DNA from 3 places in the Pseudomonas corni genome. Region 3 is predicted to be linked to each of the others. Evidence: predicted binding sites of a transcription regulator. Region 3 holds the regulator's gene; each other region holds the start of a gene.

Region 1 (10,214 bases), on a different contig from region 3:
CGATTCCCCCAAGGTCCGTGCCGTGCGGACTCGTCAAGGAGTTACTTCATGCCCTCCCTCGATAGCCTGAAAAGCCTCAAGACCTTAGAAGTCAACAACAAGACCTACCATTACTACAGCTTGCCCGACGCCGCGAAATCCCTCGGCAATCTGGACAGGTTGCCGATGTCACTCAAAGTGCTACTGGAAAACCTGCTGCGCTGGGAAGACAACAAGACCGTCACCGCCGATGACCTTAAATCCATCGCCGCCTGGCTGACCGAACGCAAATCCGACCGCGAAATTCAATACCGCCCTGCCCGCGTGCTGATGCAGGACTTCACCGGTGTGCCGGCTGTTGTCGATCTGGCCGCCATGCGCGCCGCCGTGGCCAAGGCCGGGGGGGATCCGCAGCGCATCAATCCATTGTCACCGGTGGATCTGGTAATCGACCACTCGGTGATGGTCGACAAGTTCGGCGATGCCAACGCCTTTGGCGAAAACGTCGATATCGAAATGCAACGTAACGGTGAGCGCTACGCCTTCTTGCGTTGGGGACAAAGCGCGTTCGACAACTTCAGCGTGGTGCCGCCAGGCACGGGGATTTGCCACCAGGTGAACCTCGAATACCTGGGCCGCACCGTTTGGACCAAAGAAGAAGACGGCCGCACGTACGCCTTTCCGGACACTCTGGTCGGTACCGATTCCCACACCACCATGATCAACGGCCTCGGCGTATTGGGCTGGGGCGTCGGCGGAATTGAAGCGGAAGCCGCGATGCTCGGCCAGCCGGTGTCGATGCTGATCCCGGAAGTCATCGGCTTCAAATTGCTCGGCAAACTCAACGAGGGCATCACCGCGACTGACCTCGTGCTAACTGTCACCCAGATGCTTCGCAAGAAAGGCGTTGTGGGCAAATTCGTCGAATTCTATGGCGACGGCCTGGCGCAGCTGCCACTGGCTGACCGCGCCACTATCGGCAACATGGCCCCGGAATACGGCGCGACTTGCGGCTTCTTCCCGGTGGACGACGTGACACTGGATTACTTGCGTCTGTCCGGCCGCCCGGCTGAAACCGTGGCGTTGGTCGAAGCCTATTGCAAGGCGCAGGGCCTGTGGCGTCTGCCGGGGCAAGAGCCGGTGTTCACCGATGCGCTTGAGCTGGACATGAGCACGGTTGTTGCCAGTCTCGCCGGGCCAAAACGCCCGCAGGACCGGGTCGCGCTGCCGGATGTGGGCCAGGCCTTCGATGACTTCCTCGGCTTGCAACTCAAGCCCAGCAAACACGAAGAAGGCCGTCTGGAAAGCGAAGGCGGCGGCGGTGTAGCCGTTGGCAACGCCGCCCAGGTCGGTGAAGCGGAGTACGAATACGAAGGCGCGAAATATCGCCTGCGCAATGGTGCGGTAGTGATCGCCGCGATTACTTCCTGCACCAACACCTCAAACCCCAGCGTGATGATGGCAGCCGGTCTGCTGGCCAAAAAAGCGGTGGAGAAAGGCCTGCAGCGCAAGCCGTGGGTCAAGAGTTCGCTGGCTCCCGGTTCGAAAGTGGTCACCGATTACTACAACGCGGCGGGGCTGACCCAATACCTCGACGCCTTGGGGTTTGATCTGGTGGGCTACGGCTGCACCACTTGCATCGGCAACTCCGGTCCGCTGCGTGATCCCATCGAAAAAGCCATTCAACAGTCGGACCTGACCGTGGCTTCGGTATTGTCCGGCAACCGCAACTTCGAAGGCCGCGTACATCCGCTGGTTAAAACCAATTGGCTGGCGTCGCCGCCGCTGGTAGTGGCTTATGCGCTGGCAGGCACTGTGCGCACTGATCTGAGCAGCGAACCCTTGGGTGAAGGCAGCGACGGTCAGCCGGTATACCTGCGTGACATATGGCCCAGCAGTCAGGAAATCGCAGAAGCCGTGCAAAAGGTCGACACCGCGATGTTCCACAAGGAGTACGCCGAAGTCTTCGCCGGGGACGCTCAATGGCAGGCAATCGAAGTGCCCCAGGCCGCCACTTACGTCTGGCAGGAGGATTCGACCTACATTCAGCATCCACCGTTCTTCGATGACGTGGCCGGACCTTTGCCGGTCATCACTGATGTCAGCAACGCCCGGGTGCTGGCGATATTGGGCGACTCGGTGACCACTGACCACATCTCCCCCGCCGGCAACATCAAGGCCGACAGCCCGGCCGGGCGTTACCTGCGCAGCAAGGGCGTGGAGCCCAAGGACTTCAACTCCTATGGCTCACGTCGTGGCAACCACGAAGTGATGATGCGCGGCACCTTCGCCAACATCCGCATCCGCAACGAGATGCTGGGTAATGAAGAAGGCGGTTTCACCCTGCACGTGCCGACCGACGAAAAGCTGCCGATCTACGACGCGGCCATGCGTTATCAGCAGGAAGGCACGCCGCTGGTGGTGATTGCCGGTCAGGAATATGGCACCGGTTCGAGCCGCGACTGGGCGGCAAAAGGCACCAATTTGCTGGGGGTGAAGGCGGTGATCGCTGAAAGCTTTGAGCGCATCCACCGCTCGAATCTGGTGGGCATGGGCGTGTTGCCGTTGCAGTTCAAGAATGGCCAAAGCCGCAAAACCCTCGAACTGACAGGCAAGGAAACCCTGAACATCACCGGCCTGACCGGCGCGACCCTGCAACCGAGCATGACCCTGAAACTGCACATCACCCGCGAAGATGGAAAGTCCGAAGACGTTGAGGTGCTGTGCCGAATCGACACCCTGAACGAGGTGGAGTACTTCAAAGCAGGGGGGATTCTGCACTACGTGCTGCGCCAGCTCATTGCTTCCTGAAAGAGCATTTGATTTGGCGCAATCTCTGTAGGAGTGAGTTAGCTCGCGATTGCGGTTCCTCGGTGACTCCGTCGCTGACACCGTACTCGCGAGCCTGCTTACTAATATGGGGAGCGCAAGTCACATTCGGATACGCCCTACACCAACCCTCGAAATATCCACCTCGCTCTATCGGCCACTTTCATCCATGTCCGACAGGCATGTGAATCTTTTAAACGCTAGAATCCTCGCCCTATTTCGCTGTTGAAGGACGCTGCCATGTCGGCGTTGCGCTGGACGACGCTAGCCCTGCTCACATTGGGTTACGCCGTCGCATTCACCTATGGGCAACTCAGCCTGCCCGCTGCAGTAACGGTCGGTCTGTTGATCATGGCTGGCATCTGCGTCAGCCAATTCCGCCACTGGGCGATCAAAACCTTTGGACATCTGCTGTTCATCGCTTTGGCGATAGGCCTGGCCAGCCATTGGTTACCGGGGTTTTTAAACGCCCGGGCCATAGCGGCGGCCCACTTCAGCCCGGATGCCGCGCCGTTTTCGATGTACCTCAATCTCGACAAATCCCTGATCGGTTTCTGGGTGGCACTGGCCTGTCCGTGGGTGGTTTACCGAGTGGCCGTTGCCCGCACGGCTGTTGTAAGTGCCACGACCTTCATCATCACCACTGCGGTCTGCATGGCTACGGCTGCGACACTGGGAGTTCTCGGCTGGGCCCCTAAATGGCCGGAGCAAAGTGGAATCTGGATGTTCAACAACTTGCTGCTGGTCACCCTGACGGAAGAACTGTTGTTTCGGGGTTATATCCAAGGCGGCTTGAGCAGGGTTTTCAAACGCCTGCCTCACGGCGATGTGTGGACTATTGTGCTGGCGTCGACCGTCTTCGGTCTGGCGCACTTCGGCGCTGGATGGCAATGGGTGTTGTTGGCCGCAGTTGCAGGCGTCGGCTATGGCGTCGCGTACCGGTTGGGCGGTTTGACGGCGGCGGTTTTGACTCATTTCGGGCTCAATCTGGTGCACTTTTCTCTGTTCACCTACCCGATGTTCAATCGCTGAACCCTGGTTCAGAGCGCAGCGGTTTGTTGATGCAGTTCACATAACGCTCAATTTTTCAGCGGGCTGGCCGATATCCCGTCAAAGCCTTCCTGGATAGATAGCTCATGCGCAATAACCAGCCCATCACACAACGCGACCGCACGTTCCCAGAAAACCAACGGTTGATTTCAACGACCGATACGCGTGGTGTGATTACTTACTGCAACGACGCATTCGTCGAGATCAGCGGCTTTTCCTACGAGGAACTGCTGAAGGCGCCGCACAATACCGTGCGCCATCCGGATGTGCCGTCGGCGGTTTTCGAGCATATGTGGACCACGCTCAAGCAGGGCCAGCCTTGGATGGGGATCATCAAGAATCGCTGCAAGAACGGTGACCATTATTGGGTCAATGCCTATGTCACGCCGGTGTTTGAAAACAAACAGGTAGTGGGTTTTGAATCGGTACGGGTCAAGCCAACGGCCGAGCAAGTCCGACGCGCCGAGGCGCTTTATAAACGCATCAACAGCGGCAAGGCGGCGGTGCCGAGCCGCGATAAATGGTTGCCGGTTTTGCAGAATTGGTTGCCGTTCATTCTGGTCAGCCAACTGAGTTTTCTGATTGGCGTCTGGCTTAATTCCCATTGGGGGTTCATCCTCGCGGCCGCGCTGTCCGTGCCGTTAGGACTGCTGGGCCTGAGCTGGCAGCAACGTGGTATCAAGCGCCTGTTGCGCCTGGCCGAGCAAACCACCTCTGATCCTTTGATCGCTCAGATGTACACCGACAGCCGTGGTCCGCAAGCGCGCCTTGAAATGTCGATCCTCAGCCAGGAAGCGCGACTCAAAACCTGCCTGACTCGCTTGCAGGACACCGCCGAGCATCTGACGGATCAGGCCAGACAATCCGACAGCCTGGCCCAAGCCAGTTCAAGCGGACTGGAACGTCAGCGCGTCGAGACTGAACAGGTCGCCACGGCCATCAACCAAATGGCAGCGACAACTCAGGAAGTCGCCAGCCACGTTCAGCGCACGGCCGATGCTACGCAGCAAGCCAACGCGCTGACCCGCAAGGGGCGTGGCATCGCCAGCGAAACCCGCGAAGCGATTCAACGCTTGTCCGCATCGGTTGGTGAAACAGGGCTGACCGTCACTCAACTGGCGAAAGACAGCGACGAAATCGGCGGTGTGGTGGACGTCATCAAGGGCATCGCCGACCAGACCAACCTGCTGGCCCTCAATGCGGCCATCGAAGCCGCACGCGCCGGTGAAATGGGTCGCGGCTTTGCCGTCGTGGCCGATGAAGTCCGCCAACTGGCACAGCGTACGACCGCCTCCACAGCGCAGATCCACAGCCTGATCGCCAAGCTCCAACAAACCGCCAATGCTGCCGTCCAGACAATGAGCACTGGTCATCGCCAGGCGGAAGAAGGCGTGCAGCGTGTGCTGGAAGCCGACGAGGCCTTGGTTGGCATCAGCGATGCTGTCGCCAACATCACCGACATGACCACACAAATCGCCGCCGCAACGGAAGAGCAAAGCTCGGTCGCCGAAGAGGTCAGCCGCAACATTACGACGATCGCGCAACTTGCAGACCAGACCTCCGACGAAGCCCGCCGCTCCGCAACACTCAGCGCTGAGCTGACCAGTACTGCTAACACCCAGTATTCGCTGGTGGAACGCTTTAACCGGTAGATATTTACCGCACAACTCAAAAAGCCCCGGCAGATGCATGTGCCGGGGCTTTTTTCGTTTGCGCGCGCCGTGGTCAAAAGTAGGAAATTTCTGAAAATGAATCTAATTGCCGCTTGACCCAATAAATGTGGGGGATGGGCGTGGGATGTAGGGTTGACAGGTATCGCGGACTCCTATTAGTTGAAATACAGATTGAGGTAAATAGTTACTGCACAACGGTGGCTTAAATCTGATCTATATCACTAACTTTGAGCGTGTACACCACCAGGACTGGTGGTCGTGGATGCTTGCCTGGAGAAAATCCATGAATACTTCTGAGTTTCAATATCCATTTGCCGCGCCGATTGTCCCGATTGCTGATCCCGTAGATGGGTTGTTACAGACAGCAGATCTTGGCCAGCCGATTCCGGTTAATATTCTGGCGTGGGATGCAATTCAACCAGGATATTACATGCAGCTGATGCTAAATGGCCGTCCTGCAGGGGCAATCTATACGTTTACCGACACAGACAGGCCAGGAAAGATCGTTACAATGCAACTTAATGAGCAATTACTGGATAGGGATAGAACTTACGAGCTTCGATTTCGAGCAACAAGCCCCAGGAGCAATGTAAGTGAGGATTCGCCGATAACTACGTTGAAAGTAAGCAGATCGATACCAGGCGCGGCTTTGATAGCAGCTATTATTTTCCCTAATATCACACTGGGGAATGAGTTAACTGGCTGTATAGCAGGCTATACCGGCATGCAGACAGCCGATCAAATTCAAACAGTATGCAATGGAATAAAAGGCCCCCATCACACCGTGATCGATGAAGAACTACAACACACACCGATCAACATAGTTTTCGAGCGAGAGTTTTTACAAAGTCTCGGAAGCAGCAGTGTACTCATCGAATACTTCATCACGGACCGAGCCGGAAATGTATCGATCATGTCGCTGCCTATGACTTTGACGATTCAAGCGTAAAGCCTTGGCTGCCCCGCGCGCCTGAAGTTGATATGTGGTGAGCTTTCACTCCATTAAAGGAAGTACCGATGCAAATGGAACCAGAGCATTTGAGCTGCTCCTGCCATCACGACAGGCGTAGCGGATCGACCAATCACACAAGAGAGCAGATACGTTACCTTCAAATGCTCAGCTTGCGTCGAACACAGAGTTGTTATCAATCTTCATGGCCCACATCGACCCGTATGGCGGGGTGCGCAGGGGACATCCAGGAAACGGCTCCCCAACGACATAGCGAAGTCCACTCAGAACCTCCCCACGGACGTCGCGGACCAAGCCATGGAATTGGGTTCTGCCCCGAGTTGTGTCGACCTTTGGAGGGTTCGACTGCGTCATCACCGCCAAGGCGGGCAACCGCTCCCTGAATTTCCAGGCAACATGATCGAAATATTGGGCGAACTTCACATTTTTTGCATATTCATTTGGATAGATCACAAAAAATATCGATATCTTTTTGGCAACATACAAAAAATAAATCAAGTAATGGATAAAAGCTTCAGTCGGGTCGTCTCGCTGATAAGTTTCCAGCGCCCCACAGCACTTTCGGAATTTGGTGTAATACATGTCTTACATATCGCCCCGGAAAAGTTTGTTTTACCCTTGAAACCCCCGTAATCACTGGCCCGGGTAAAAATTTACAATTCGAAGTATTTTGAAACATTCCAGTCGCGGTAGGGCGGTGATGTCGCACGCGCCACTGAAAACCGGGAAGTTGACAACGGGATTTTTGAAACTGAACATATGTCCACGGCGCGCTCATCCGGCAGCCCTCGCTGCGGAACCTGAGCATGTCCGATATTTTTAATAACAAAGCTAACGGAGCCAATATGGGAAAGGACGGCAGAAAAAAGCCTCGCTTCAGGCCAGACATCGATGCATCCCGTATCAAAAAACAAGAGAGCGATGATAATGATGTGCCGATTGAAAAACTCAGCATTCCTCCCCTCACCTCAGGTTTTATCGACTCAATAGGTTATCAGGACGATGAAGAATCTGCGGAGCTCTACAGAGAGTCGCTGAGACGTGCTCTTGGACTTGAGTGGTCACAAGAAGAAGAGGAAGACGAAATGGTCCTTACCCCTAACCTACTGGCGCCATCTCTCGCTGGTGCGAATGCCAGTAGTATTACGCCGGAGCAAATTGTCGCTGGCGTATATATCAATATCCCTCGATCCAGAACACTGTGGCCAGGAGATCAAATAAAACTGATCTGGGGACGTAATACTTTTTATACCACTCTGGAGCCGAATCCGTGCACCAAGGACCCGCGACTGGTTCAATTTATAAATTGTGAGCAGCTTGCGCACTATCAGAACGGTGAAGTCTCAGTTCACTATGAAGTGGTACGTCGATCCCGCTTGGTCGGCATTTCGCATCCGCTGATGATATATGTCGAGGGGAACGGCAGACCCAGACTTGGTCCACGCCGACGATCAGTAAGACGTAAAGGCTTTTAACGAAAAAATCCCAGCTACCTGACGTAGCTGGGATCCGAATCAACTCAACTAATGTTAGAAGGCCAATTTAAGCCCCAGGTTCGCTCCCCAGGGCTGCTCGACATGCTCACCTTTCATGTAATCGAAATCTGCATGCAGCTGAATACGCTTGGAGAGGGTGACAGCAACACCCGCTCCAAGCTCTGCGCGAGATCCGAACAGATCGTTATTAAACCGAGTGTCATTGACTGTCACATCATTACTGCGAGCAAACTCATGGGCCATCGCTACACGAACATAGGGTTGTACGACACTGCCATCTTCAAGCGCAAAATTGCGCCCCGCCGTCGTGCCTACTTTGCCGAGCACCGATTGCGTGCGGGAGTTTTTAGCCTCCATCCCGTTGTCCAGCGAATAGCTGTCGCCGCCAATGGAGACGCCAGACAGCTGTGTGTAGGGCTCGATGAAATAGCCATCAGCAAGCTTGATGTGCTTGCCAAACTCAACCGACCCACCTACACCAGTGTTGCTATAACGCCCCTTGGCTTTGCTGCCATCGGACATCGCCACCTTCGACTCGTTACGGAACCTGTTGAACTTCAGCACACCGTCCAGGTAGTAACCGTCATCGGACAGCCAGGTACCATACGTGCCGATGTAGTAACTGTTCACCGTACCCGAGCTGCCACGGCTCAAATCCAGATCAGATTTGCTGTAGCCGCCCATCAAGCCCACGACAAGACTGCCTTTGCCAACCGGCATAGGCGCATCCGCACCAAACGACATGCCTTGCTGGTTCTGCTGGTAGCTGAGACCGGAACCCGTGCTGGCGTCGAAGCGGTTGCCGTAGCTTCGAATCCATCCACCCCCTTCTTCCTGCCCTCGCACCTCGCCCATGCGACTGCGCAGAGTCGTCAGCTCGCTGTTCCAGATATTCGGCGCTGCATTGAACAGCGCCAAAGCGCTCTGCGTGGAAGGACTAATGGTTTTGCCCTCGCCCACAATGAACCAGTCGTTGCCTTGCTTCTCAAGCAGATAAGAATAGGCACCGAGATCGACACGATTACCGATCAAGCCGAACTGAGCGTCGCCGCCTTCGGTGTGGACAATCCGCAAAGGGTCAAACTCGGCAGGCACTGCCTCAACGCCAGTGTTTTTTACGTTCAGCTTATGGTAGCCGGTTGCCTCCCCGTTGACCTCCAGCAGGTCGCCCTGCGCGGTGTCCAGGTTGATGCGCATATCGAAGGTGCCATTGCCAGCAAGTTCGTTCAGCGACAGTTTGTGGAAGTCACCGCCAGCAAAGCTCACCTGACCGCGCTCCATCGTGAGTTTGTCTACATCACTGTCGCCCATCAGTTGCCACCGGGCACCGGAATTGATCGCTATGTTGTTACCGTTGATGATGTTTCCGGCCAGTTGCGCGCCATTGCGCAATTCGACGTCCAGGGTGCTGCCTTCCTCAACGAACAGGTTGCCGGTGAGCCGACTGTCATCCACCATAAGATCCAATGCGCTTTCGTCGAAGACCTCCACCAGGTTGGCATTGCCGGAGAGCAACGATGCATCGTTTCTGAGGGTTATCTGCGCTATAGCGCCATCGCCACGCGCGCCGACAAGCTTGATGGCCGGGCCGTTAACGCCCTGGATTGTGGAATGGTCGATATCAATGACGCTGGGGGTGTTAGGGATAACCCCTCCACCAGGCAGACTGGACGCTGACCGGATCCTCAGGCCGATATCATCGCCTTTGATCAAGCTAGTGTCGCTGATCTTGATACTTGACGTGTTGGTGTCAATGCCTACGGCTTCACCGTGGACGCCTCGCAATCCAATGACGTCGGTGCCACTTACTGACACATCGCTGTTCGCCACTTGCATGGCCATGCCGACGCCGGAAATAAAGCTGTTCGCGATGGTAGCCTTGGATCTCACTGGCACGGATATGCCTCCGGTTCCGCGACCACTGATTATCAGCCCTGCAGCACTCGAACTCACGATGCGTGTGTTATTGGCCGTCAATTTGCTCCCTTCTATCTTGACCGCGGCAGGGTCAGCGGGGTCAGGCTTCAAATCATGGTCGACCACTGCGTCGATAAGGTTGAGCGTCGCGGCTTGTGAGTCAATGCCGCTCACCGTCGCACCGTTGACATTAAGAGTAGATCTTTCCAGCAATCCATATGAAAGACCGGTTGAAGTATTCACATCAAGTGTGTCGCCCGCTGCGACGATGACATCGGATGAAGCTCTGGGGCCTAAGTG
Region 2 (10,214 bases), on a different contig from region 3:
GCGGCGTTCAGTCTGCCGCCCAAGGCCCCGGCGCGCACCTATGAACGGCTCAAGGTGGTGTGCCAATGACGTGGCTCAAAGCAGTCAGCGCGTTGTGTGTCGGGATGCTGTTCAGCGCCGACGGACAGGCGGGGGTTTCGTTGGCAGGGACTCGACTGATCTTCGATGGCAAGTATCGCGAAGCCAGCATTGAGGCAAGCAACCGCAGCGACAAAGAAGTGCTGTTGCAAGCGTGGCTAAGTGCTGCCGATCAGTCGTCAAGACCCGAAGACCTGCCCTTCGTCGTCACCCCGCATTTGGTGCATTTACCTTCGCAGGGCAAGCAGTCGTTGCGTTTGCTTTATGAGGGCGTGGGTATGCCGGGCGGGCGAGAGTCCTTGTTGCACCTTTATGTTATGGAAATACCCCGGCGCAGCGACGCAAAGCAGCAACTGACGATCGCGGTAAGACAGCGCATCAACGTGTTTTATCGACCCGCAGGATTAGGCGGAAATCCCGCTGATGCTGCGCAGGGATTGTTATGGCAGTTAGTGAAAGAACCGGGCGGGGAAATTCGTCTGCACGTGCGCAACCCCACGCCTTTTCATGTGTCGCTGCTGGCCCTGCAGCTCGATGGCGAGCGCGTCAGGGATGACTGGCTGATCAAGCCAGCGCAAACCACGTCCGTGCTGCTTGCCAAGGGCGTGAGTGCTGCTCGGCTTTCGTTCAAGGCGCTGAATGACTACGGCGGCCAGCGTGGGTATTGCGCGCAGTTGAGCCACAACGGGCCTGAGTCTGCGCGATTGATGACAGGGACACCGACTTCAATGATTGGGAAATGCTGAGTATGAATACGCCTTTTTTGACCTTGCGAGCTTACTTGTCCGCGCTTGCATTGTTACTTACTTGCGCTGAGGCCATGGCCATGACTTGCAAGACCCAAGGGTCGGGCGAAGCGATTATCCGCGCTGACCTTGGCAGCTCGGTGGCGATCCCTGCCGCGCTTGCTGATGGCGCTGTGGTCTGGCGATCTGAACGCCTGAGCATTGAGGTCGTGTGTGCCAAGGACGGTCAATTGGGAATGGCCGAGGAGGTATCTATTTACCTGAACCCCGAGAATCTTCAGGTGGGGCAGGGCATCCGCGCGGGGCTGACGGTCAATGGGGTCGATCATGTGCAAACCCAAGGGCGAATCGGTACCCAGCAGGTTCTCCCTGCATGTCAGGAGGACGAATCAAACATCGGCGCGTGCCCAAAGGTCAGCTTCAATTTGCCGTTTTCGGTGTTCATTCAGAAATACGGGCCAACCCCGCCTTCCGGGCAAGCGAGCCAATTGCTGGACTATCGAATGTTTCAGCTCGACAGCTCGCTGGGCCTGAATCCGTTTCCCGGCAACAACCTTAATTACGTGATCAACAACCTGACGGGGCTGCGGTTTATCGCCTGTGACGCCGAGTTGCGCGTGATGCCCGAGGTCGTGGAGTTCGGGCAGGTCGCCATCCGGAATGTGCAGGTTGGCAAAGTTGCCGACTATCGGCGCTTTGCCTTGGCCACTAGCCGTACCTGCGACTCACCGTTCAGCCTCGATGCACGTTTTACCCCGGTATCCGGCGTGTTATCAGGTGAGGTGCTGGTGCCGGTCAACAATAATAGCGTTGGTATCCGTATCGTTCCGGCCCAGGGCGGCAAGCCGTTTCCCTACAACGAACCCTTTCACCTGAACGATCTTCTGGGTGGAAACTATTCGGCGACGGCGGACTTTAATGCCGAATTGCTGTGGCAAACCGAAACACCCAAGCCAGGGCCCTTCGAAGCCGAAGTGATGGTGGATTTGTTCTACAAGTGACCCGAGTGGCAAGACCCGATGAGAGGGCGTGCGCCAACAGGCAACCGCTGGGGGATTGAGGTATGCTGCGCGGCCTTTTGGGTGTTAGCCCGTTTATTGTCGATCGTTTCCCGTCTTTTGGAGCTTTCATGACCACTTCTGAACTTACGCCCGCTCCCGAGACCGTCGACAACGCGGCATCGGTTGCCCAGGATAAAGCCGACATCCCGGCCTTCAGCTTCCCTTTCAAGCCGGGCGAACTGTTGCAGGCCAAGAAGGATCAGGGCTGGTACCAGAAAGGCGGCAAGTCCAATCACGAAAAGCGCCCGGGCGCTGCGCCTGCAGGCACTCGCCGGTCGATGGGTAAGCGCTGAAAATCAGCGCGAATCTGTAGGAGCGAACTTGTTCGCGAGGCGTTTTAAGCTTGTCTCGCCAACAAGTTGGCTCCTACAGACCCCAAGCAACTCATCCTTCTTTACGAAAACTCTCCCGATACTGCGTAGGCGTCACCCCCAGGCGCTGGCTGAATATCAGCCGCATGCGCGCAGCGCTGCCGAATCCACAGTGATACGCCACAGCCTTGATCACCATGTCGCTGCCTTCTAGTAGATGCCGAGCGGCATCGATTCGCGCACGTTGTACGAATTCGGCCGGGGTGATTTTGGCGTCGCGGGCAAAAATCCGGGCGAAGCTGCGTGGGCTCATCGACACCACTTCGGCCAGACGCTCGACTGAAAACGGCTCGCCAATATGCGCCATGACGTAGCGCTGAATCTTCGCCACGGGCGAGTCGTCTTCAGCCGATGCCGTCAAGTAAGGACTGAATTGCGATTGCCCGCCCTGGCGTTGAGCGACCACCAGCAAACGCTTTGCGACGGCTAGAGAAATGGCCGCGCCGTGATCCTGCGTCACCAGCGCCAGCGCCATATCGATTCCAGCGGTCACTCCGGCTGACGTCACCAACGCGCCGTCGCGTACATAGATTCGATCCGGCTGTACCCGCGCCAGTGGAAATTGATCGGCCAATTGCTGCGCATGACTCCAATGTGTCGCCGCCTGTTTGCCATCGAGCAACCCGGCATGGCCAAGGATAAAGGCGCCGGTGCAAATCGAACCGTAGCATTCGGCATTCGGGACGGCTGCATTGAGCCATGCCGTTATCTGCGGCATCGCCTGCGCCTGCGGCAGCGATGGCCCGCCTGGCACCAACACCACATCAAACTCAATCGGCGCATCGTCGATTTCATACTGCGCACCCAACGGCATGCCGTTGGAGGCAAGAATCGGATACGGCGCGGCACCGATGGTGACCATACGGTAACCATCCTGCGCAGGTACGAAGCCATTGGCTTCGGCGAACACATCCAGCGGGCCAGCAACGTCCAGCGACTGCACGCCGGGGAATAGCACGATTGCCACGCTTTTCATCGACAGGCCTCAGGCACTTTGCAGAGGGATAAACATATAGCCCGATGCCTCGCCTGTCTCCACCAGCGCGCCGCAATTGCGCAGGGTGTTTTCTACCTCATCACCAACTACGCGAAAATTCCATTCGTGCCGCGTGGAGGTTGTGTCCTCGACGCTTTGCTCGGTCGCGGCAATGAACGCATTCATGTCTGGCAGATAAGCCACAAAGCCATTGCCCTTGAGCGCGGTGGTTTTAAGCCCTAACGCCGCGCAGATGGCTTCCTTGCGCGCGATGTCGTCACGGTCGGCCTGTCGCGACTGCTCAATAAGCGCCATCAATTGGTGATCGACCAAAGCATTGCCAACGATCAACTCAGGTCCTTGGGTCCACGCTTCTGGCGGGCAATCCTTGGCTTCAGGGCGTAGCGGAATGTGTGGATTGATTTCCATTGGATAAATCCGACACACCAGGGGGCGACGTTCGTAGATACGGCAGAGGTCCTGGGCGTCAAGATTTCGGCAGCGTCCGGCATTGAAGGCAGCGAAAGTGATGGCCACGTGAGCATTAGCCGATCCGCTTTTCACCGGTTGCGAACGGCGCGTTGCGTGAATGAGCTGTTCTGCGGACACGCCGTAGCCATCTGCCATGAACGCTTCGGTAAGGACAATCAGAGAACCGCCGTCAGCCGCCCACTGTATGGCTTCGCTGAGCGTAAGAGGTACGTGGTGATCGGTGCAGCACTTGCCACACCCAACGCAGGAAAACTGAGTATTCATGAAGATAACTAACCCGACTGCACCTGAATCAAGAAACCCGGATAAAACGCTGGCAATCTGTCGCGGCCAGGGGTTTTCCGATTTGGTCAGGATGTGCAGCAAGTTATGCGCCAGTCACAGCAGGGGGCTGTGACTGCGTGGGGGGATGAGCGATTATTTTTTCGGCAGCGTGGTCAGGTTGTCCCACTCGGTGCTGACGGCTTTCTTGTTCTTGCGATCGTAAAGGCACAGCTCGGTGCCTGTCTTATTCTTCATGAACGCCTGCTTGTATTGGCCTTTTATCAGCAGGGCGCTATAGCCAATCGTGTCATCGAATAACGCCGATGTGCCGGCGGGTTTGGCGTTTTTCAGTTGACTGGCTTTGACGCAGCTATCGATGACGGCCTTGTCCAGCGCGTTCCATGCTTCGGTACTAGAGGCGTTTGCCTGGCTTGCGAATCCGGCTAGAGCAAGCAGCAGCGCAGTGGTGGTTTTCATGTGTATCTCCATGGGGGCGTTATCCTGCAAGGGCTACAAAACCGATTAGAGTCGGTCAGACCGAATCCAGTTCGCCGCGCCGCACATATTCCATGCCGACGCGCTCATACAAGCGTCTGGCGATGAGATTGCTCTCCATGACCTTGAGATCAACGCGCTGCTCTCGTTTTCGGTAAAACGCGTCGAAAGCGTGCTCAAGCAGGCGCTGGCCGATACTTTGGCCCTGCGCACGAGGGTGGACGACCAGATTTCGAATAAAGGCGCTGGTCCAGCATTGAGCGACAGCAACGATGCCTGCGCTGTCCTCAACCGCGAAAACCAGATGCCGGTCAAACTCCGGGTCTGTTTCGAACGCGCCGAGCCAGGTGCGCAGGTCTGCCACCCGACCGCCGCCGTGCTGGCGGCCGAGTATTAATAGCTGATGGATTTGGGTGGCGTTGTCCGCAGTGAGCGTCGCGACCCGCAGCGAGGCGGGCCATTGCACCGGGGCAGGTGCTTGCGAAAGGTCCCTGCGCATCAGCCAGTAATGGCTGGGGGAAGCATCATCGGCGGAGGGCGTCAGATGCCCTGTGCTTCTACCGTACGCGCGGCTTGGATCAAACATCGTGTCAGCTCTGGTGAGGAAAACTTGGTCAACACAGCATTCGCTCCCGCCGCGTTGGCTTTTTCGGCGTTCATCGCGCTGTCCAGAGAAGTGTGCAGCAGAACATACAGCTCTTGGAAGTCAGGCGTTTCCCGTAGCGTTCGTGTGAAAGCGTATCCATCCATTTCAGACATTTCGATATCCGACACTACGACGTTGATCTGGGCCTCGGTCCCTTGCAGTTCCAGCAGTTGATCAATTGCCTCTTTGGCACTGCGCGCGGTGTGACATTCGACCCCCAGACTACGCAGCGTGATGACCGACTGCTGTAACGCGACCTGGCTATCATCGACCACCAAAATCCGGGCTTTTGCCAGCACTTTGGCGTCTTGTTCGCTGAGTTCGGCCGGCCCTGCGTTAATTCTGGCGGGAGCAATGCCGTGAATGACCTTTTCGATATCCAGCACCTGCACCAGTGTGCCGTCCACTTGGGTCACGCCCGTAATGAATGACCGGTTGCCCGCGCCAAAGGGCGGAGGACGGATGTCCGTAGTCAGGCAGTGAACGATCTTGCTCACCGCCTGCACGTGCAACCCCTGCTTGGAACGGCTGACGTCTGTAACAATCAGGCAGCCACCGTTCGGGTCTTCCAGAGGACGCTCACCAATGGCTCGGCTGAGGTCAATTACCGACAAAGCAGTGCCGCGCAATGTGGCGACGCCTTTGACGTGTGGGTGTGATTCGGGCAACCGGGTCAGGGGAGGGCAGGGGATGATTTCGCTGACTTTGAGCAGGTTGATCGCCATCAACTTACCGCTGCGCAAGGTGAACAGCAGGAGCGAAAGTGAATCTGCGCGGACATTTGTGGACATAGGAGCCTTCTGACATGAGTTGTTGGCTGCACCCGGCGGCAAACAGCTTTCGATGACGGGTTATCGACTTGAGCAGGTCAGGCTTTAACGGTTTTGCTTGCGGGTGACTTCAACTGCCGGTTAACAAGGCTGGGACGCCGTGTCGAAAAGACTAGCTCTAGTCCTAATGACCGCATTCGGGTTGGGGTCAAAATGACTGATTGACGCTAACTATATGAATTGAAACGATATTAAACGTGGCACGCTTTCTGATAATGAACAGTTAACTTTTTGAGTCCTTCACGCCAGGAGTTAGCCATGTTAAACGCCCAAGATCGTGCCATCGTCAAAGCCACCGTTCCTCTTCTTGAAAGTGGCGGTGAAGCCCTAACCACTCATTTCTACAAAATGTTGCTCAAGGAGCATCCTGAAGTCCGCCCGTTGTTCAATCAGGCGCACCAGAGCAGTGGCGACCAGCCTCGTGCCTTGGCCAATGGCGTACTGATGTATGCCCGTCATATCGATCAGCTTGAGCAACTGGGCGATCTGGTCGCCAAGATCATCAACAAGCATGTGGCTCTGCAAATTCTGCCTGAGCACTACCCGTTAGTTGGCGGTTGCCTGTTGCGGGCAATCTCTGAAGTATTAGGTAGTGAAATTGCCACCCCTGAGGTGATCGATGCCTGGGGACGTGCGTACCAGCAATTGGCGGACATCCTGATAGGTGCCGAGAAGACCATCTACGACGAAAAAGAGCACGCTGTTGGTGGCTGGCGTGGAGCGCGTGAATTCAAAATCGCCAACAAAGTTCAGGAGAGCGCGGAAATCACCTCGTTCTACTTCGCACCAGCCGATGGCAAGGCGATTCTGGATTTCACCGCTGGCCAGTACATTGGTATGCAGCTGTTCATCGACGGTGAAGAAATTCGTCGCAACTACTCGCTGTCGGCGCTGGCGGGTAACAATCAGTACCGCATCAGCGTCAAGCGCGAACCAGGTGGACGCGCTTCGAACTTCCTGCATGACAACATGCGCATCGGTGACAGTATTAATCTGTTCACGCCGTCTGGTGACTTCACACTCGCCCATAACGATAAGCCGCTGGTGCTGATCAGTGGCGGGGTCGGCATTACCCCAACGCTGGCGATGCTGGAAGCTGCGTTATTGACTGAGCGGCCTATTTGCTTCATCCACTGCGCCCGTAACGGCGGGGTGCACGCCTTTCGTGACTGGGTTGAAGACCTTGCGGGTAAGCATCCGCAGCTGAAGCGCTTTTACTGCTATGGCGAAGACGATGGTGTGAGCCCGGCTGCCCATGCCGTTGGTCTGCTGGATCAGGCGCGGCTTGAGCAATGGCTGCCTGAAGATCGCGATCTTGACGCGTACTTTCTTGGGCCAAAAGGGTTCATGGCCGCTGTGAAGCGCCAGCTCAAGGCCGCGGGTGTTCCTGAGAGCCAGAGCCGCTTCGAATTTTTTGGTCCGGCATCTGCGCTGGAGTAAGCGGGTGGTGTGCTCTCCTGCGGCAATACGCCGCACGCTTCTATATATATAGAGGCGTATTATTTTGGGGTGGCATCTGATCGGTGCAAACACGTACAAGCCGGTTCAGATGCTCCAGAATTTTGTAACCTTTGAGTCTTGTGGCGATCAACGATTGTCCAGGCCGGATGTCCATGTTTGTTGCCCTTTGCCCGGCACATCATTGCGTATGGCGCAGATCCGTTGAGATGCTCTGTACCGAACCTGATGATCACTCCCGGCGCGGGGTGGCGAGGCGGTGTTAAGCTCTCGTCCGGTTTTGGGCATCGAGCCCCGACAGGCATGGACTTCCTTTCAAAGGGTATGTGAATGAGCGACAACACGTTTTATCTGCGGCGCGAAAAACAGTTTCTGGTTTTACTCGGTATCGTCTGCCTCGCCTTGATCGGCGGTGCGTTGTACATGCAGGTGGTACTCGGTGAAGCGCCGTGCCCACTGTGCATCCTGCAGCGATATGCATTGCTGTTCATCGCGATCTTCGCGTTTATCGGTGCGGCCATGCCCGGACGGGTAGGCGTCACGATATGCGAAGCGCTTGTAACTCTGAGTGCCGTGGGCGGGATTGTTGCAGCGGGACGTCATGTGTACATCCAGAGTCACCCGTCCGAGAGCTGCGGTATCGATGTATTGCAGCCGTTCGTTGATGGTTTGCCGTTGGCCTCCATGTTCCCGCTGGGATTTCAGGTTGGCGGGTTTTGCGAGACGCCATATCCGCCAGTTCTCGGATTGTCTTTGGCGCAATGGGCTTTGATTGCATTCGTTTTGACAGTAATCCTCGTTCCGGCCGGAATTATCCGAAACCGCCGAAAAGCTCGATGATTACAAAGTGTTGCGTGCGTTTTTGCCCCGATTCCATTAAGAAATCCGGGGCAGGTAGGTGTTTTTCAGGCGTGATTTATGGCCGCATTTTTACAGTTTCAGAAATTAACTGTTGCGCGATAAGTCATAGTCAATAAAACTTTACGTATCTACAATCGCCCCCACTTAACGCCAGCGAGCACAACTGCTGGCGGAAAATGAGGTCAGAAAGCGCGTTTGCGCTGCTGTAGACGCCATTTTTGGACGGCCTCATGAATCAAATTCAGAATGTCTGCGCCAAAAGGAATTGGTCTGCGAAGGCCGTTGCCACCATTCGAATAAGAAACCACAGCTAAACCCGGATTTGTTACGAGGCTCTCCAGCTTCATGACAGGCCCCTGTTCAATCCAAAAAATTTGCCAGCACCTGGCAGGGTGAAGTGTTGGCGGTCGAAACCCAACTGCGATGCGAAAGCTGCTTTTAGAGGTCGTGAGATGAGTAAAAAAAGGTACCCCAGGTTGTTTGGTTTCTTGGCGCTTTTCAGCATGCTCCTGCTCAGCGGGTGCGATTACACCTTGCTGGACCCCAAGGGCCATGTCGGCATTCAAGAGCGTGACCTGATTGTCACGGCTACGTTGCTGATGTTGCTGGTGGTCGTTCCGGTCATCTTCATGACCATCATCTTCGCCTGGAAATACCGCGCGACGAACAAGGCAGCGACCTATACCCCAGACTGGGCGCATTCAACCAAGATCGAACTCGTGATCTGGCTGGTGCCGCTCGCGATCATCATCGTGCTGGGTTACATCACTTACACCTCGACTCACGCGTTGGACCCTTACCGTCCGCTCGAGTCCGACGTGAAGCCCGTGACTATCGAAGTCGTTGCGCTGGACTGGAAATGGTTGTTCATCTATCCGGAACAGGGCATCGCTACTGTCAACAAAATCGTGTTCCCGGCCAACACTCCAATCAATTTCCGCATCACCTCTGATTCGGTCATGAACTCGTTCTTCATCCCTGCACTGGGTGGCCAGATCTACGCAATGGCCGGCATGCAGACCAAATTGCACTTGATCGCCAATGAAAACGGCGAGTTCGATGGCATCTCCGCCAACTACAGCGGCGCAGGTTTCACCGGCATGAAATTCAAGGCAACTGCAACCTCTCAGGCTGATTTCGACGCTTGGGTTGCCGATGTCAAGAATTCACCTAAACAGCTGGCAACGGCTGAATACGCTGCATTGGCCAAACCTAGCGAACGGAACCCCGTTGAACTCTACTCCACGGTCACTCCTAACCTGTTCCAGATCATCATCGATAAGTATGAAGGTATGAAACCGGGCAAGGTTGTCCACGAGAAGAAAGAAGTGGCCGGTATGGAAGGGATGGACATGGGTAAGCAATCAGCTGCTGGGGCAGAGGAGTAAACGATGTTTGGTAAATTAACTCTAGATGCGATTCCGTTCCACGAACCGATAGTCATGATCACGATCGCCATGATCGCTATCGGTGGTTTGGCGGTGTTCGGTCTGATCACGTATTTCAAGAAATGGACTTACCTGTACACCGAGTGGCTGACCTCAGTCGACCACAAGAAAATCGGTGTCATGTACATCATCATCGCAATGGTCATGCTGCTGCGCGGTTTTGCCGACGCCATCATGATGCGTTCGCAACTGGCACTGTCCACTGAAGGCTCACCGGGCTACTTGCCGCCTGAGCACTATGACCAGATCTTCACCGCTCACGGTGTGATCATGATCATCTTCATGGCCATGCCATTCTTCACCGGCCTCATGAACATCGTTCTGCCTCTGCAGATTGGTGCCCGTGACGTTGCGTTCCCGTTCCTGAACTCCTTGAGCCTGTATCTGCTGATCTCCGGCGTGATTCTGGTCAACGTGTCTCTGGGTGTCGGCGAATTCGCACGTACCGGTTGGGTAGCCTATCCACCTCTGTCCGAACTGGGTTACAG
Region 3 (10,214 bases):
TTTTGAATGTACCGGTGACCCACGTCGATCCGGGGCAATCCCTGGCTCAGGCGCTGGAACCGTTACTGCGCAAGCGCGTGGTGCTGATCGATACCGCAGGCCTTCAAGCCAGCGATCCGGCCCTGCGTATGCAGCTTGAAAGTCTGGCAGGGCGCGGCATCAAGTCGCGCAACTATCTGGTACTGGCGACAACCAGCCAGAAGCAGGTCCTGTCAGCGGCTTATCACAGTTACAAACGTTGCGGTCTGGCCGGGTGCATCCTGACCAAGCTGGACGAAACAGCCAGCCTCGGTGAGGTGTTGAGTCTGGCGATCAGTCACGAGCTGCCTGTGGCCTATCTTACCGATGGTCCACGGATACCGGATGATCTGCATTTGCCGCGTCGGCACCAGTTGGTGAGTCGAGCGGTCAGCGTGCAGATGCAGGAAGAGCCTAGCGAGGAAGCGATGGCTGATATGTTTGCGGATCTTTACCACAACCCAGGCAAGCGTGTGGGTTAGGTGAAGAATATGACACGGGAATATACCCACTTCGATGGTCTGCCAGGCATTGTTCAAACAACAAACGTGCAGCCCGACATGTGGCTTAGGTCTAAGCAAGACAAGGTAAACAATTAACATGGGCAGCATGCATCCCGTACAGGTTATCGCAGTGACCGGTGGCAAAGGTGGCGTAGGCAAGACGAACGTGTCAGTGAACCTTTCACTGGCGCTGGCCGAGCTTGGACGCCGCGTCATGTTGCTGGACGCCGATCTGGGTCTGGCCAACGTCGACGTGCTGCTGGGACTTACCCCGAAACGCACCCTGGCCGACGTCATCGAAGGTCGATGCGAGCTGCGTGACGTCCTGCTGCAAGGCCCGGGCGGCATTCGCATCGTGCCGGCAGCGTCCGGCACTCAGAGCATGGTTCATCTGACGCCCGCGCAGCATGCCGGTCTGATTCAGGCCTTCAGCGACATCGGCGACAACCTCGACGTGCTGGTGATCGACACCGCCGCCGGGATCGGTGAGTCAGTGGTGAGCTTCGTGCGCGCCGCTCAGGAAGTGTTGCTGGTGGTCTGCGACGAGCCGACTTCCATCACCGACGCCTACGCGCTGATCAAGCTGCTCAATCGCGATTACGGCATGAACCGTTTTCGGGTCCTGGCCAACATGGCCCAGAGCCCGCAGGAAGGGCGCAATCTTTTCGCCAAACTGACCAAGGTCACCGATCGTTTCCTGGACGTTGCCCTGCAGTACGTCGGCGCCGTGCCGTATGACGAATGCGTGCGCAAGGCCGTGCAGAAACAACGTGCGGTGTACGAGGCGTTTCCGCGTTCCAAATGCTCGCTGGCCTTCAAGGCCATCGCGCAGAAAGTGGACACCTGGCCGCTCCCGGCAAACCCGCGCGGACATCTGGAATTTTTCGTCGAACGTCTGGTGCATCACACCAGCGCAGGGCCCGTGTCATGACAGCAAGTGGGTATCGCATGTACAGCAAATCATCCCGTGATTCCCAATACGAGCTGATCGAGCGCTATGCGCCTCTGGTCAAGCGAATTGCCTACCACTTGCTGGCGCGTCTGCCAGCGAGCGTGCAGGTCGAGGATTTGATCCAGGCCGGCATGATTGGCTTGCTCGAAGTGTCGACCAAGTACGACTCCACCAAAGGCGCAAGTTTCGAGACCTACGCCGGGATTCGCATCCGTGGCGCGATGCTCGACGAGGTGCGCAAGGGTGATTGGGCGCCGCGTTCGGTGCATCGCAACACGCGCATGGTCAGTGACGCGATTCGCTCAATTGAAGCAAAAACCGGCCGTGACGCTAAAGATCACGAGGTTGCGGCCGAACTCCAATTGAGTCTCGATGATTACTACGGGATTTTGAACGATACCTTGGGCAGCCGACTGTTCAGTTTCGACGACCTGCTACAGGACGGCGAACATGAAGGGCTGCATGAGGACGGCGCAAGCCAGTCGCTCGAGCCGTCGCGTGACCTGGAAGATGAACGTTTCCAGAGCGCGTTGGCAGAGGCCATTGCCAATCTGCCAGAGCGTGAACGCCTGGTGTTGGCGCTGTACTACGACGAAGAGCTGAACCTCAAGGAAATCGGTGAGGTCCTGGGTGTCAGCGAATCGCGGGTCAGTCAGTTACACAGCCAGTGCGCAGCTCGTTTGCGAGGGCGTTTGGGAGAATGGCGAGCGCGTTGACAGGCAGCGCTGCGGACCCTGTTGGGGCTCGTGTTACCTGTAAAGCCGGCTGTGCAGAGCGTTCGTGGGAAACAAGAGAGACAAGGCTTGCGCCGGTCAGCGCAGACGCACCTCGCGTGCGTCGCGCCGTGGTTCATGCCTGTTGATTTGCCAAGCCCGTCGTCGTTTCGTGCAGCCCGGTCAGCGAGCTGTACCGGTTTTGATTGAACGCGCGTCCAGGTGCTGGACGCGTTAAAGACTGCTTGGAGGTCGAATTGGACAAGAACATGAAAATCCTCATCGTTGATGACTTCTCAACGATGCGGCGGATCATAAAAAACCTGTTGCGTGACCTTGGGTTCACCAACACGGCCGAAGCAGATGACGGCACAACCGCATTGCCGATGCTGCAAAGTGGCTCTTTTGACTTTCTGGTAACGGACTGGAACATGCCTGGCATGTCCGGCATCGACCTGTTGCGTCAAGTGCGTGCCGACGAGCGCCTGCGCAGCTTGCCGGTGTTGATGGTCACCGCTGAAGCCAAGCGTGAGCAGATCATCGAAGCCGCCCAGGCCGGGGTAAACGGCTACGTGGTCAAGCCTTTCACAGCGCAAGTGCTGAAAGAAAAAATCGAGAAGATATTCGAGCGCGTCAATAGCTGATGTTCGCTGCGAGGGCGCTATGGATTCCAAAGATTCGACAATGGGTGACTTTGAGTCGACCCTGAAGAAACACGCACAAGAGCTGGTCGCAAGCCTTGAAAAAGGTAAGTTCGGCGAAGCCGTGCAACTGATCCATGAGCTGAACCAGACCCGCGATCGCGGCCTGTATCAGGAAGTCGGCAAGCTGACGCGTGAGCTGCACAGCGCCATCGTCAACTTCCAGATCGACCCGACCATGCCCCAAGCCGAAGAAGTGTCGCAGATCACCGACGCCACTGAACGCTTGTCGTACGTGGTCCGGCTGACCGAAAACGCGGCCAACCGCACCATGGATCTGGTGGAGCAAAGCACCCCCTTGATGAACGGACTCACGGCCGACGCCAAAGCGTTAAGCGCCGATTGGGGCCGCTTCATGCGTCGCGAAATCGGTGCCGAGGAGTTTCGCGATCTGGCTAAACGTGTCGACGGTTTCCTGACACGCAGCGAGCAGGAAACCCACGAGGTTGCCGGCCACCTGAACAACATCTTGTTGGCTCAGGATTACCAGGACCTCACCGGTCAGGTGATCAAGCGCGTGACCCAGTTGGTGACCGAAGTCGAAAGCAATCTGCTCAAGCTGGTGCTCATGGCCAGCCAGGTCGACCGCTTTGCCGGCATCGAACACGACCAGGAATTGTTCCGTCAGCAAAAAGAACAAGAAAAACTTCATTCCAAGGGTGAAGGTCCGCAGATTCATGCCGATAAACGTGAAGACGTCGTATCCGGTCAGGATGATGTAGACGATCTGCTATCCAGCCTGGGTTTCTAGGTTCTGAGTCAGAAAGCGTTGTGAGCCTGTTGCCTGTTGATTGACCGCACGGCTCACCCGCTGACGACTTCGCGCATGACCTGGATCGGTTGACGGTTAATTTTAGGAGCACCCCCCCAATGAGCTTCGGCGCCGATGAAGAAATCCTTCAGGATTTTCTGGTTGAGGCCGGCGAGATTCTGGAGCAACTGTCCGAGCAACTGGTCGAGCTGGAAAGCCGACCGGATGACGCTGACTTGCTCAATGCAATTTTTCGCGGTTTTCACACTGTAAAAGGGGGCGCCGGCTTCCTCCAGCTCAACGAGCTGGTTGAATGCTGCCACATCGCGGAAAACGTCTTCGACATCCTGCGCAAAGGTGAGCGCCGGGTCGATTCCGAGCTCATGGACGTGGTGCTTGAAGCGCTGGATGCGGTCAATGCGATGTTTGGCGAAGTGCGCGAGCGCACCGACGTCACCCCAGCAACGCCTGAGCTGCTCGCCGCACTGGCGCGTCTGGCCGAACCTGCGTCTGCTGATCAAGTCGCGGCTGCACCGGTGGTGGCCGAGCCTGTGGCTGAAGCGTCCGATGACATCACTGACGACGAATTCGAACAACTGCTGGACTCGCTCAATGCGGTCAAGGCACAGGCTGCCGGCGGCAATGTGTCTGCGCCGATTGCTGCACCTGTCGCCCCTGCTGCGCCCGCCGCAACTGCCGCAGCTGCGAGCGACGACATCACCGACGCTGAATTTGAATCGCTGCTCGACCAGCTGCACGGCAAAGGTCAGTTCGCCGTAGACGCCGTTGCGGCCCCAGCGCCCGCTGCTGCGGTGGCCCCGGTCGCCAATACTTCGTCGGATGAAATCACCGACGACGAATTTGAAGCGTTGCTGGATCAGTTGCACGGCAAGGGTAGTTTTTCCGCCGAGCCCGTCGCGAGTGCCCCGGCGGCTGCGTCTGCACCCGCCACGCCTGTTGCCCCCGCTGCGCCTGTCGCTGCCAGTGGCAAGCCGTCGGACGAAATCACCGACAACGAATTCGAAGACTTGCTCGACCAACTGCACGGCAAAGGCAAGTTCGAGCCGGATGCCATCGTCAGTGCCCCAGCTCCCGTCAAGAAAGCTGAGCCTGCCAAGGTCGAACCGGCAAAAGCTGCTGCTCCCGTTGCCAGACCTGCTGTGGCACCGGCGAAAGCCGCCGCGCCGGTTGCCGAGAAGTCAGAGGCCGAAACCACCGTGCGCGTCGACACCGCGCGGCTGGACGAAATCATGAACATGGTCGGCGAACTGGTGCTGGTGCGTAACCGCCTGGTGCGCCTGGGTGCCAACAGCTCCGACGAAGCCATGTCCAAGGCCGTGTCCAATCTGGACGTGGTCACCGCTGATTTGCAGACCGCCGTGATGAAGACGCGGATGCAGCCGATCAAGAAAGTCTTCGGCCGCTTCCCGCGACTGGTTCGCGATCTGGCACGTCAGTTGAAGAAAGAAATCGCCCTGGAATTGGTGGGTGAAGAAACCGACCTGGACAAGAACCTGGTTGAAGCGCTGGCCGACCCGCTGGTCCACTTGGTGCGCAACGCCGTCGACCACGGTATCGAGTCGCCGGAGGAGCGCGAGGCGTCGGGCAAGCCCCGAGGCGGCCGCGTCATTCTTTCGGCCGAACAGGAAGGCGATCACATCCTGCTGTCGATTTCCGATGACGGCAAAGGCATGGACCCGGCTGTGCTGCGGGCCATTGCCGTCAAGCGCGGCGTGATGGACAAAGACGCTGCCGACCGCCTGAGCGACAGCGACTGCTACAACCTGATTTTCGCGCCGGGCTTCTCGACAAAGACCGAGATCTCCGACGTGTCGGGCCGTGGCGTGGGCATGGACGTGGTGAAAACCAAGATTGCCCAGCTCAACGGCTCGATCAACATCTACTCGACCAAGGGCCAGGGCTCGAAGATCGTGATCAAGGTGCCGTTGACCCTGGCGATCATGCCGACGCTGATGGTGATGCTGGGCAATCAGGCGTTCGCGTTCCCACTGGTCAACGTCAACGAAATCTTCCACCTGAACCTCTCGACCACCAACGTCGTCGACGGTCAGGAGGTGGTCATCGTCCGCGACAAGGCGCTGCCATTGTTCTACCTCAAGCGCTGGCTGGTCAGCTCTGCCGCTCACGAAGAGCAGCGCGAAGGGCATGTGGTGATCCTCTCGGTGGGTACGCAACGCATCGGCTTTGTCGTCGATCAGTTGGTGGGCCAGGAAGAGGTGGTCATCAAACCGCTGGGCAAGATGTTGCAGGGCACGCCGGGCATGTCGGGCGCCACCATTACCGGTGACGGACGCATCGCGTTGATCCTCGATGTACCGAGCATGCTCAAGCGTTACGCCACGCGGCGTATTTGATTCTGGGCGAACGGGCCTCTCAAAGGTCCGTGGGCTCTATGGAGTGTTTATGGCAGTCAAGGTTCTCGTCGTCGACGATTCAGGGTTTTTCCGTCGCCGTGTCTCGGAAATTCTCTCGTCGGATCCGACCATCCAAGTGGTCGGTACAGCGACTAACGGCAAGGAAGCCATCGAACAAGCCTTGGCGCTCAAGCCTGACGTGATCACCATGGATTACGAGATGCCAATGATGGACGGCATCACGGCGGTGCGTCACATCATGCAGCGCTGCCCGACACCGGTTCTGATGTTTTCCTCGCTGACTCACGAAGGGGCGCGCGTCACTCTTGATGCGCTGGACGCCGGTGCGGTGGATTTCCTGCCGAAAAACTTCGAAGACATCTCGCGCAACCCTGACAAGGTCAAGCAGATGCTCTGCGAAAAGGTCCATTCCATTTCGCGCAGCAATCGCCGCTTCGGCGGTTATTCCAGCACGCCAACACCGGCTGCCATGTCTGCGCCCGCGACGGCCTCGCCGTCAACGACCAGCTCGCTGCACAGCGCTCCCGCTACAACACGCCATGTGCCAACGCCTGCGCCACGTTCAACTGGCCACTCCGCCCATGGCGCATCGGCGCCTCACGCGCCGTCTTCGCCCGCACCTAAACGCAAGGCCTACAAGCTGGTTGCAATTGGCACCTCCACTGGCGGTCCGGTGGCGCTGCAGCGGGTGCTGACGCAACTGCCAGCGAACTTCCCGGCGCCCATTGTGCTGATCCAGCACATGCCGGCGGCATTTACCAAAGCGTTTGCCGAGCGTCTGGACAAGCTGTGCCGCATCAGCGTCAAGGAAGCCGAGGATGGCGACATCCTGCGTCCGGGCCTGGCTCTGCTGGCGCCGGGTGGCAAACAGATGATGGTGGACGGACGCGGCGCGGTGAAAATCCTGCCGGGTGACGAGCGCTTGAACTACAAGCCGTGCGTGGACATCACTTTCGGCTCTGCTGCCAAATCCTATGGCGATAAAGTGCTTGCGGTGGTGTTGACCGGCATGGGCGCAGACGGCCGCGAAGGCGCTCGTCTGCTCAAGCAGGGCGGCGCTCACATCTGGGCTCAAGACGAGGCCAGCTGCGTGATCTACGGCATGCCGATGGCCATCGTCAAAGCCGATCTGGCGGACGCGGTTTACAGCCTGGATGACATCGGTCGCCACCTGGTTGAGGCCTGCATCTGATGGACGTTTTAAGCCTGATCGGGATCATCCTCGCGTTCGTCGCCATCATCGGCGGCAACTTCCTGGAAGGCGGGCATCTGGGCGCGTTGCTCAATGGCCCGGCGGCCTTGATCGTGCTCGGTGGCACCTTGGCGGCTTGCCTGTTGCAGACGCCCATGAGCGCGTTCAAACGGGCGGTCCAGATTTTGATCTGGGTGCTTTTTCCGCCGCGCGTGGACATGGCCGGCGGCATTGATCGTGTCATCAACTGGAGCCTGACGGCGCGCAAGGAAGGCTTGCTGGGTCTGGAATCCATCGCCGATTCCGAACCCGACCCTTACTCGCGCAAAGGCCTGCAACTGTTGGTAGACGGCGCCGAGCCAGAAGCCATTCGCGGCATTCTGGAAGTGGACTTCATCACCCAGGAAACCCGCGATATCCAGGCCGCCAAAGTCTACGAAAGCATGGGCGGCTACGCGCCGACCGTGGGCATCATCGGCGCCGTCATGGGTCTGATCCATGTCATGGGCAACCTGGCCGATCCCAATCAACTGGGCAGCGGTATTGCCGTGGCATTCGTCGCCACTATTTACGGCGTGGCATCGGCCAACCTGATCCTGCTGCCGGTGGCCAACAAGCTCAAGGCCGTTGCGATTCGTCAGTCGCGCTATCGCGAAATGCTGCTCGAAGGCCTGCTGTCGATTGCCGAGGGTGAGAACCCGCGCTCCATCGAACTGAAGCTGCAAGGCTTCATGGAGTGATGGACTGACCATGGCCCGACGTCGGCGGCACGAAGAACACGAAAATCACGAACGCTGGCTGGTGTCCTACGCGGACTTCATCACCTTGCTGTTCGCGTTCTTTGTGGTGATGTACTCGATTTCGTCGCTCAACGAAGGCAAGTACAAAGTGCTGTCCGAAGCGCTGGTCGGGGTGTTCAACGAGCCTGAGCGCAGCGTCAAGCCTATCCCCATTGGCGAACAGAAACCCCAGACCGTCAGGCCCGCCGATCCTTTGGTGGTCGACAGCGAGCAGACCGACGCGGCACTGGGGCAGGCCGCGGACGATCCGTTGAAAAAAATGGCCGACGACGTCAACGCCGCGTTCGGCGATCTGATCGCCTCCAAACAGATGACCGTGCGTGGCAACGAGCTGTGGATCGAAATCGAGCTCAACTCCAACATGCTGTTCGGCAGTGGCGACGCGATGCCCAGCGACAAGGCCTTCGACCTGATCGACAGAGTGGCGAAAATCGTCAAGCCGTTCGACAACCCGATCCACGTCGAAGGCTTCACCGACGACCAGCCGATCAATACTTCGCAGTTCCCGAGCAACTGGGAGCTGTCGTCGGCCCGCTCATCAAGCATCGTGCGCATGCTCGCCATGGACGGGATCAACCCGGCGCGTCTGGCGTCAGTCGGTTACGGCGAGTTTCAGCCCTTGACCTCCAACGCGACCGCCGATGGAAGAGGGCGTAATCGTCGCGTGGTGCTGGTGATCTCACGCAATCTGGAGGTGCGCCGCAGCCTGACCGGTTCCGGCACCGCCGCCAACGCAAAACCCGATGCCGCATTGCGCCGGGCTGGCACACAAACTGCACCGGCACCAGCCAAGCCGCCGCAAGGCGTCAAATCTTCGTCATCCGCCCCATAATCAGTCTCGGTCGTGGTTTGACCGGCGGGAAAAACGAAACATGAGAGTGTGGGCAATCGCCAATCAGAAAGGGGGAGTCGGTAAGACCACCACCTCAATCGCCTTAGCCGGTCTGCTGGCTGATGCGGGCAAGCGCGTGGTCGTTGTCGATCTCGATCCCCATGGCTCGATGACCAGCTATTTCGGGCACAACCCCGACGAGCTAGAGCACAGTTGCTTCGATCTGTTTTTGCACAAGGGCGTGGTCCCGGACGGCCTGCCGGGTCAGTTGCTTCTGCCTACCAGCGACAGCCGTATTTCGCTGCTGCCGTCGAGTACCGCGCTGGCGACCCTTGAGCGTCAGTCGCCGGGGCAGAGTGGTCTGGGCCTGGTGGTTGCCAAAAGCCTGGCGCAGCTGTGGCAGGATTTCGATTACGCGATCATCGACAGTCCGCCGTTGCTGGGCGTACTGATGGTCAACGCCCTGGCCGCCAGCCAACAGTTGGCGGTGCCGGTGCAGACCGAGTTTCTGGCGGTGAAGGGCCTGGAGCGCATGGTCAATACACTGGCAATGATCAACCGCTCGCGCAAAGTGCCGCTGCCCTACACCATCGTTCCGACCTTGTTCGACCGCCGAACGCAGGCGTCCATGAGCACCTTGAAACTGCTGCGCGACAGCTTCCCCGAGAACGTCTGGAATGCCTATGTGCCCGTCGATACGCGCTTGCGTGACGCCAGCCGTGCCGGTGTGACCCCTTCGCAGTTCGACAACAAGAGCCGTGGCGTGATGGCCTATCGGGCGTTGCTCAAACATATGCTCACCGAGCAACTCGTCGGGCAGGTGGCTTGAAGTGGCCGCTGATCATTTATCGCTGCGCAACGTCATGCGCCATTCAAGTCAGCCGACCCTCCAGCCGATACAGCATTCAGGCGGCAATCGCGTTACTTATTTTCGGGCTCCACTATGAACCGCCCCCTGGACATTGCATCACGACCACAACTGGCGCTGCAGAACTACCTTGATGCGTTGCTTCAGGACGCGACCGAGGAACTGCTGGCAGAGCCTGTTGCCGTCGACGATTTTGAAGCGGCCGTGCGCGAAGAGCAGGCCCATGACGCCCGTTTGCGCGCGGTTGTAAAACCGGTGGCGGTGGCTATCTCGGCGGCAACGCCTGCTCCCGTGATGGCGGCGGCCTTGATGACTGACGCCGTTCGTCCTGCTCCGGTCGCTGTTCCGGCTTCGGTGGTCACTCGGACTGTTGAAGAAGCGCCGGTGATCATTAGCCCGGTCCTGCCGGTGATGGAAATACCCGCGCTGATCGAGCCGGTAGCGGATGTTCATCTGCCGTCCCAGCGCAACCCGACGCCTCCGCCTAC

What was found. The regulator FliA, encoded in region 3, starts transcription of late flagellar genes. The targets are predictions, from matches to a motif close to CTAAAGTTTNNNNNNNNNNNGCCGNTAA.
Region 1: the regulator FliA is predicted to act here: its motif matches at 3,887-3,914, upstream of ACWKV9_RS10805 (methyl-accepting chemotaxis protein).
Region 2: the regulator FliA is predicted to act here: its motif matches at 5,981-6,008, upstream of ACWKV9_RS25590 (chemotaxis protein CheW).

What each region holds. Positions count from the first base shown of each region.
Region 1 is NZ_JBSKHW010000005.1:127,551-137,764, forward strand. It holds gene acnA (aconitate hydratase AcnA) at 49-2,790, shown strand; gene ACWKV9_RS10800 (lysostaphin resistance A-like protein) at 3,049-3,840, shown strand; gene ACWKV9_RS10805 (methyl-accepting chemotaxis protein) at 3,945-5,510, shown strand; gene ACWKV9_RS10810 (hypothetical protein) at 5,815-6,480, shown strand; gene ACWKV9_RS10815 (hypothetical protein) at 6,649-7,083, opposite strand; gene ACWKV9_RS10820 (hypothetical protein) at 7,308-7,976, shown strand; gene ACWKV9_RS10825 (autotransporter outer membrane beta-barrel domain-containing protein) at 8,031-9,839, opposite strand.
Region 2 is NZ_JBSKHW010000021.1:84,932-95,145, reverse strand. It holds gene ACWKV9_RS25630 (fimbria/pilus outer membrane usher protein) at 1-69, shown strand, start outside; gene ACWKV9_RS25625 (fimbrial biogenesis chaperone) at 66-824, shown strand; gene ACWKV9_RS25620 (fimbrial protein) at 827-1,825, shown strand; gene ACWKV9_RS25615 (hypothetical protein) at 1,954-2,178, shown strand; gene ACWKV9_RS25610 (GlxA family transcriptional regulator) at 2,270-3,232, opposite strand; gene ACWKV9_RS25605 (YkgJ family cysteine cluster protein) at 3,242-3,988, opposite strand; gene ACWKV9_RS25600 (hypothetical protein) at 4,142-4,465, opposite strand; gene ACWKV9_RS25595 (GNAT family N-acetyltransferase) at 4,521-5,069, opposite strand; gene ACWKV9_RS25590 (chemotaxis protein CheW) at 5,024-5,920, opposite strand; gene hmpA (NO-inducible flavohemoprotein) at 6,218-7,399, shown strand; gene ACWKV9_RS25580 (disulfide bond formation protein B) at 7,748-8,257, shown strand; gene cyoA (ubiquinol oxidase subunit II) at 8,731-9,666, shown strand; gene cyoB (cytochrome o ubiquinol oxidase subunit I) at 9,670-10,214, shown strand, end outside.
Region 3 is NZ_JBSKHW010000011.1:128,093-138,306, forward strand. It holds gene flhF (flagellar biosynthesis GTPase FlhF) at 1-500, shown strand, start outside; gene fleN (flagellar synthesis regulator FleN) at 619-1,452, shown strand; gene fliA (RNA polymerase sigma factor FliA) at 1,449-2,189, shown strand; gene ACWKV9_RS17815 (chemotaxis response regulator CheY) at 2,456-2,830, shown strand; gene ACWKV9_RS17820 (protein phosphatase CheZ) at 2,850-3,638, shown strand; gene ACWKV9_RS17825 (chemotaxis protein CheA) at 3,758-6,013, shown strand; gene ACWKV9_RS17830 (protein-glutamate methylesterase/protein-glutamine glutaminase) at 6,063-7,226, shown strand; gene ACWKV9_RS17835 (flagellar motor protein) at 7,226-7,966, shown strand; gene motD (flagellar motor protein MotD) at 7,977-8,858, shown strand; gene ACWKV9_RS17845 (ParA family protein) at 8,899-9,687, shown strand; gene ACWKV9_RS17850 (CheW domain-containing protein) at 9,802-10,214, shown strand, end outside.